DNA from 2 places in the Roseateles sp. L2-2 genome. Region 2 is predicted to be linked to the other one. Evidence: riboswitches for the same ligand, from Rfam matches in the RefSeq annotation. Region 2 holds a riboswitch; the other holds the start of a gene.
What was found. Region 2 has a riboswitch for S-adenosylhomocysteine ahead of ahcY (adenosylhomocysteinase). Riboswitches for the same ligand answer to the same signal wherever they lie in the genome.

Region 1 (3,355 bases), 410 kb from region 2:
CACGCCCATGTTGACGACCTCGAAGTTGTTGCACTGCAGGACCACCGTGACGATGTTCTTGCCGATGTCGTGCACGTCGCCCTTCACCGTCGCGATGACGATCTTGCCCTTGGAGCGCACGTCCTCGCCGGCTTCGGCCATCAGACGCTTCTCCTCCTCGATGTAGGGCACCAGGTGGGCGACGGCGGACTTCATCACCCGCGCGCTCTTCACCACCTGCGGCAGGAACATCTTGCCGGCGCCGAACAGGTCGCCGACCACGTTCATGCCGGCCATCAGCGGGCCTTCGATCACGTGCAGCGGGCGGCCGCCGCCGGCGCGGATGCCCTGCCAGGCTTCCTCGGTGTCCTCGACGATGAAGTCGGTGATGCCGTGGATCAGCGCATGCGACAGCCGCGCGGCGACGTCGCCCGCGCGCCAGGCCAGCTTGGCGCTGTCGTCCTTGGCGGCGCCCTTGACCGACTCGGCCACCTCCAGCAGTCGCTCGGTGGAATCCTCGCGGCGGTTCAGCACCACGTCCTCGACGCGCTCGCGCAGGTCGGCGGGGATCTCGTCGTAAACGCCGACCATGCCGGCGTTGACGATGCCCATGTCCATGCCGGCCTGGATCGCGTGGTACAGGAAGACGGTGTGGATGGCCTCGCGCACCGGCTCGTTGCCGCGGAAGCTGAACGACACGTTGGACACGCCGCCGCTGACCTTCGCGCCGGGCAGATTCTGCTTGATCCAGCGCGTCGCCTCGATGAAGTCGACGGCGTAGTTGTTGTGCTCCTCGATGCCGGTGGCGATCGCGAAGATGTTGGGGTCGAAGATGATGTCCTCGGGCGGGAAGCCGATCTCGTCGACCAGCATCCGATAGGCGCGCTCGCAGATCTGGGTCTTGCGCTCGTAGGTGTCGGCCTGGCCGGTCTCGTCGAAGGCCATCACCACCGTGGCCGCGCCGTAGCGGCGGATCAGCTTGGCCTGGCGGCGGAACTCCGCCTCACCTTCCTTCAGCGAGATCGAGTTGACGATGCCCTTGCCCTGGATGCACTTCAGGCCGGCTTCGATCACCTCCCACTTGGACGAGTCGATCATGATCGGCACGCGGGCGATCTCGGGCTCCGAGGCGATCAGGTTGAGGAAGCGCACCATCGCGGCCTTGCTGTCCAGCATGGCCTCGTCCATGTTGATGTCGATGACCTGGGCGCCGTTCTCGACCTGCTGGCGGGCGACGCTCAGGGCGGCCTCGAACTCGCCGTTCAGGATCAGCCGGGCGAAGGCCTTCGAGCCGGTGACGTTGGTGCGCTCGCCGATGTTCACGAACAGCGTGCCGGCGCCGATGTTCACCGGCTCCAGGCCGGAGAGCTTCATCGGAGGCACGGCGACCGGTACGACGGGCGCGGGGGGTCTGTCGGAGGCGTCGGAAGCGGAATGGGTGGCGGACATGGCGGCGGCGCTTTTCGGAGCTGGACGTGAGCTGAAACGAAAGACGGGGCCGCGCAACTCACCGCAACCCCGCGGAACGCGGGTCGGTGAGCGCCGTTGTGAGGCGGTGTCCGGGAGTCCGACACCGCCGTTCCGAGCCTGGCGGGCACCCGGGTGACGGGACCTGTCGCAACGCTCCTCGGAAACCACCGCCGCCGCAAGGGGCGCGGGTGCGGCCTTGCTGGGAGCGGGAACAGCGTGCATTCTACCGGTCCGACCCCGCTTTGTTCGTGCCGTATTGCCTTGTCCCGCCCGCGGCGCCCCTATCCTCCCCGGGCGTCGAGACGAGAGCGACGACACAACAACGACAAGACGACGACACGTCGAAGGGAAGGCACCGTGGATCTGGTCCAACTGCCACCAAACAGCCTGCGCGTGGGACAGGTGCTGACGTTCTCGCTGCGCGACGCGGCGGGTCATCTGCTGTTCGCCTCCGGGCATCCGCTGCCGGACACGCCACAGGTCCGCGACCTGCTGGCCCGCGGGCCGTGGGTGCAGGCGCACGAGACGCGCGAGTACCAGCGCGCCCTGGCCCACAAGCTCGACACGATGATGCTGCAGGGCGCGTCGATGTCGGCGCTGGCCAATGCGACCGCCGAGTACAAGCCCACCCGGCCGATGCCGATGCCGCAGCAGACGGCGCCGGCGCACACCGCCATCTGGGCCGACCTGCAGTGGCATGCGCAGCAGGTGCTGCGCGATGCGCGCCGGCCGGACTTCCTGATGCGCCTGACCGAGCTGCTCGACAAGGTGCTGACGCGGCTCACGCAGCAGCCGGACGCCTCGCTGGCGATGCTGGTGCACGACGCCGGCCAGGAGCCGCTGCAGTACAGCGCGCGGCATGCGCTGCTGTCGCTGGCGCTGGTGGAGATGACGACGCGACAGCTCGGTTGGGGCGAAGGCCGGCGCCGCACGCTGGGCCTGGCGGCGCTGACGATGAACCTGGACAGCGGCGCGCAGCAGGATCAGCACGCGATGCGTCCGGAAGCGCTGGGCGAGGCGCAGCGCGAGCAGCTCGCCGGCCACGGCGATCGCGCGGCGGCGACGCTGCTGGCGATCGGCGTCGATGACGACGATTGGCTGACGGCCGTGCGCCTCCACCACGACGCAGGCCCCGGACCGCTGGCCGGCCGTTCCGACGGCGAGCTGATGGCGCGACTGCTGCGGCGCGCCGACGTCTACGGCGCCCGCCTGAGCCCGCGGCGCAGCCGCCGGCCGCTGTCCGCGGCACAGGCGGCGCGGGCGGTCTACCTCGACGAACTCCAGCAGCCCGACGAAGCGGGTGCCGCGCTGATCAAGGCGATCGGCCTCTATCCGCCGGGCTCGCTGGTGCGGCTGGCCAATGGCGAGGAAGGCATGGTGCTCAAACGCGGGCACAGCGCCAACGCGCCGCTGGTGGCCTCGCTGCTGGGCCGCAGCGGCACGCCGCTGACCTCGCCCGTCCTGCGCGACACGCGCCTGCAGGCCCAGGCCATCACGGCCAGCCTCGCGCCGCATGAGATCCGCCTGCGGATCAACATGGACGCGATGTTGAAGCTCTACGGAACCTGACGTCCGTCGGGCGTCGGGCGTCGGGCGTCGTGGTCGGCCCAGGCCGCTGGCCCTCACCCCTGCCCTCTCCCGCAAGCGGGAGAGGGAGTTCTTGCTCCGCCGTGGGGCGGTGCTTCAGACCTCTTCGGCGACCAGCCCGCTGAACAGCTTGCTGCCCCAGCGGCGCGGCTGGTAGGCGGAGACCTTCTGGGCGATCGCGCGGATGTGGTCCGGCGTCGTGCCGCAGCAGCCGCCCGCGATGTTCAGGAAGCCCGCAGCGGCGAACTCGCCGACCAGACGGCCGGTGACGTCCGGCGTCTCGTCGAAGCCGGTGTCGCTCATCGGGTTGGGCAGTCCG
Region 2 (3,355 bases):
CGACGTGCTCGTCCAGGTGCTTGGGCAGCACGTAGACCTGGCCGACGGCGTAGGCGTCCTTGTGCGCGAACAGCTCGATCTGGGCGATCGTCTGGTTGGCGAAGCTGGACGACATCACGTAGCTCGGGTGGCCCGTGCCGCAGCCCAGGTTCACCAGGCGGCCCTTGGCCAGCAGGATGATGCGCTTGCCCGGCTTGCCATCAATACCGGGGAAGATCACGTGATCGACCTGCGGCTTGATCTCTTCCCACTCGTACTTCTCGATCGACGCGATGTCGATCTCGTTGTCGAAGTGGCCGATGTTGCAGACGATGGCGTTGTGCTTCATCGCGGCCATGTGCTCATGGCGGATCACGCCCTTGTTGCCGGTCGTGGTGACGAAGATGTCGGCCTTGTCGGCGGCGTATTCCATCGTCACGACGCGGAAGCCTTCCATCGCGGCCTGCAGCGCGCAGATCGGGTCGATCTCGGTGACCCAGACCTGGGCCGACAGCGCGCGCATCGCCTGCGCCGAGCCCTTGCCCACGTCGCCGTAGCCGGCGATCACGGCGATCTTGCCGGCGATCATCACGTCGGTGGCGCGCTTGATGCCGTCCACCAGCGACTCGCGGCAGCCGTACAGGTTGTCGAACTTGCTCTTGGTGACCGAGTCGTTGACGTTGATCGCGCGGAACAGCAGCGTGCCCTTGGCCGACATTTCCTTCAGGCGGTGCACCCCCGTGGTCGTCTCTTCCGTGACGCCGATGATCTCGGCGCTCTTGCGGGTGTACCAGGTGCCGTCCTCGGCGATCTTCTTCTTGATCGCGGCGAACAGGATGCGCTCTTCCTCGCTGCCCGGATTGGCCAGCACGGAGAGATCCTTCTCGGCCTTCTGGCCCAGGTGCATCAGCAGCGTCGCGTCGCCGCCGTCGTCCAGGATCATGTTCGGGCCTTCGCCCGGCGTGCCCTTGGCGCCGAAGTCGAAGATGCGGTGCGTGTAGTCCCAGTAGTCTTCCAGCGTCTCGCCCTTGTAGGCGAAGACGGGGGTGCCGACGGCGACCAGCGCGGCGGCGGCGTGGTCCTGCGTCGAGAAGATGTTGCACGAGGCCCAGCGGACTTCCGCGCCCAGCGCCTGCAGCGTCTCGACCAGCACGGCGGTCTGGATCGTCATGTGCAGCGAGCCGGTGATGCGCGCGCCCTTGAGCGGCTGCGCGGCGGCGTATTCCTCGCGGATGGCCATCAGCGCGGGCATCTCGCTCTCGGCGATCTTGATCTCCTTGCGGCCCCAGTCGGCCAGCGACAGGTCTTTGATCAGGTACTGGTCTTGGGCCAGCGGCTTCAGTTGGGCGTTCATGCGGACTCCTGCGAGGAAGGGCCGTCGACGCCAGCGATCAGGGGATTGGGGAGGCGTTTGGAGGGCAAGTGCTGGGGCATCTGCCGCTCGGTCCTCACCCGGCCTGCGAAGGGTCGACGGGTGAGCGCGGTTGCCATTGCCGCGGACGTGTCGCCGCGCGGCGGTTCCGAGCCTGGCCTCGATGGGATGGGAGGTCGCAACGCTCCTCGGAACAGGGCTGGATTGTAGTCATGTTCTGTGCGGCGGTTGGATGACGGCATCGTGGTCGGGGCCACAATCGCCCCCCATGCGAACGATCCCCCCGCTCAGCGACTGCCCCCGCGCGGCCTGGCGCCCCCTGCGCGGGGTGCTGACGGACATCGACGACACCCTGACGGCGGAAGGCGCCATCGCGCCGGCGGCGCTGGACGCGCTGCACCGGCTGCATGCCGCCGGCGTGCCCGTCATCGCGATCACCGGGCGTCCCGCCGGCTGGAGCGAGCCCTTCGCGACGGCCTGGCCCGTGCGGGGGATCGTGGCGGAGAACGGAGGGGTGCTTCTCCATCGGGAGGGGGACGGCCTGTCGACCGAATTCGCCCAGGACGATGCCACGCGACTGGAGAATTTCGCCAGACTGCAGGCGTGCGCGCGGGAGATCGTCGCGACGGTGCCCGGCGCCGTGCTCGCGCGCGACAGCGCTGGCAGGCTGACCGACATCGCCGTCGACCACAGCGAATTCACGATGCTGGACGACGAGGCGATCGCCGCCGTCTGCGACCGGATGCGCGCGCACGGGCTGGTGGCGACGGTCAGCTCCATCCACGTCAACGGCTGGATCGGCGACCACAGCAAGTGGACGGCCGCGTCGTGGGCGGTGAAGCGGCTGACGGGCCTGGACTTCGATCCCGCCGAGTGGGTGTACGTCGGCGATTCGACGAACGATCAACTGATGTTCGAACGGATGCCGTTGACCGTGGGCGTGGCCAACATCGCGCGTTTCCTGCCGATGCTGGATCACCCGCCCGCTTACGTGACCGCGACCGAACGCGGTGACGGCTTCGCGGAAGTGGCGCGGGCGCTGCTGGCGGCGCGCGGGTAGGCCGGTTCGTCGACGACCGGACGATGCGGGCGCGGCTGGCGTCCTTCGACCGGATCCCAGGCATGCCGGCCGACCAGCGCCGAGATGCCCGGCCAGTCGTGGCCGCGCGGCAACACACGCGCCAGCGCGGCATGGCTGACCCGGCCGCCGACGGCGACCAGGCGTTCCGCCACCTCGATCCGCCGACGGCGCAACCGCGGCAGCAGCCAGCGGTTGGTCGGACGTTCGCGCAGCACGCTGGGATGCGGCATGCAGCGGTGTTCCGCCATCAGCAGGTGCCGCAGCAGGATCTCGAGTCCGAACGGGTCCAGGCTGCGCCAATCGGTGCTCAACCGCGCCAGCGCGAAGCGCAGGTTGGCTTGCGCGTCGGAATGCGCGACATGGAAGCGGGACGGGCCGGTCATGAACATCGAGACCTCCGGAAGGCGGGAGCACCGCACCGCTGCGGCAAGCGCGGCGCCTGTCCTTGATGTCGGCCTTCGGAAGCGGGTTCTGAACCGGGGGATGTCCCCGAAAACGTCACGAAACGAAAACACCCCCGGAGTCGGGAAGGGGGCGGAACGGGGCGTTTCCCCAAAAGGAAAGGGCCGCGCGAGGCGGCCCTTCGGGTGGGGTTCGGAGAATCGTCAGCCGGCGTCCGGATGGCGTGTCTTCCAGGCGCGCAGGGCCTGTCGGTACGCATCCATCGCCAGATCGTGCAGGTCGAAGATGCACGGATCGCAGCCGTTGCCGCAGCACGCATCGATGTCCGGCTGCGGCGGCGGCACGGGCATCGGATCGTCTCCCGCCTCGAACGAGGCCGGGACGGCGGCGGAATCGGACTGGACGTCGGTCATGGCAGACGTCAAGGCGTTGGTCTGGGCTGGCGATGCTCCCGCGCGGTCGGCTGGAGGCCTCCCGCGGCAAGGCGCGTCAGCGACGGACCGGCGGCGGGCCCGAGTGGT

Region 1: it holds a riboswitch for S-adenosylhomocysteine, as region 2 does, so the genes downstream of both, metH (methionine synthase) here and ahcY (adenosylhomocysteinase) in region 2, are expected to answer to the same signal.

What each region holds. Positions count from the first base shown of each region.
Region 1 covers NZ_CP192509.1:472,056-475,410, reverse strand. The annotation lists gene metH (methionine synthase) at 1-1,428, opposite strand, end outside; S-adenosyl-L-homocysteine riboswitch at 1,510-1,614, opposite strand; gene ACQZ13_RS02185 (HD-GYP domain-containing protein) at 1,807-3,018, shown strand; gene ACQZ13_RS02180 (homocysteine S-methyltransferase family protein) at 3,133-3,355, opposite strand, start outside.
Region 2 covers NZ_CP192509.1:885,371-888,725, forward strand. The annotation lists gene ahcY (adenosylhomocysteinase) at 1-1,333, opposite strand, end outside; S-adenosyl-L-homocysteine riboswitch at 1,449-1,547, opposite strand; gene ACQZ13_RS04120 (HAD-IIB family hydrolase) at 1,620-2,411, shown strand; gene ACQZ13_RS04125 (hypothetical protein) at 2,339-2,815, opposite strand; gene ACQZ13_RS04130 (oxidoreductase-like domain-containing protein) at 3,038-3,247, opposite strand; gene infA (translation initiation factor IF-1) at 3,324-3,355, opposite strand, start outside.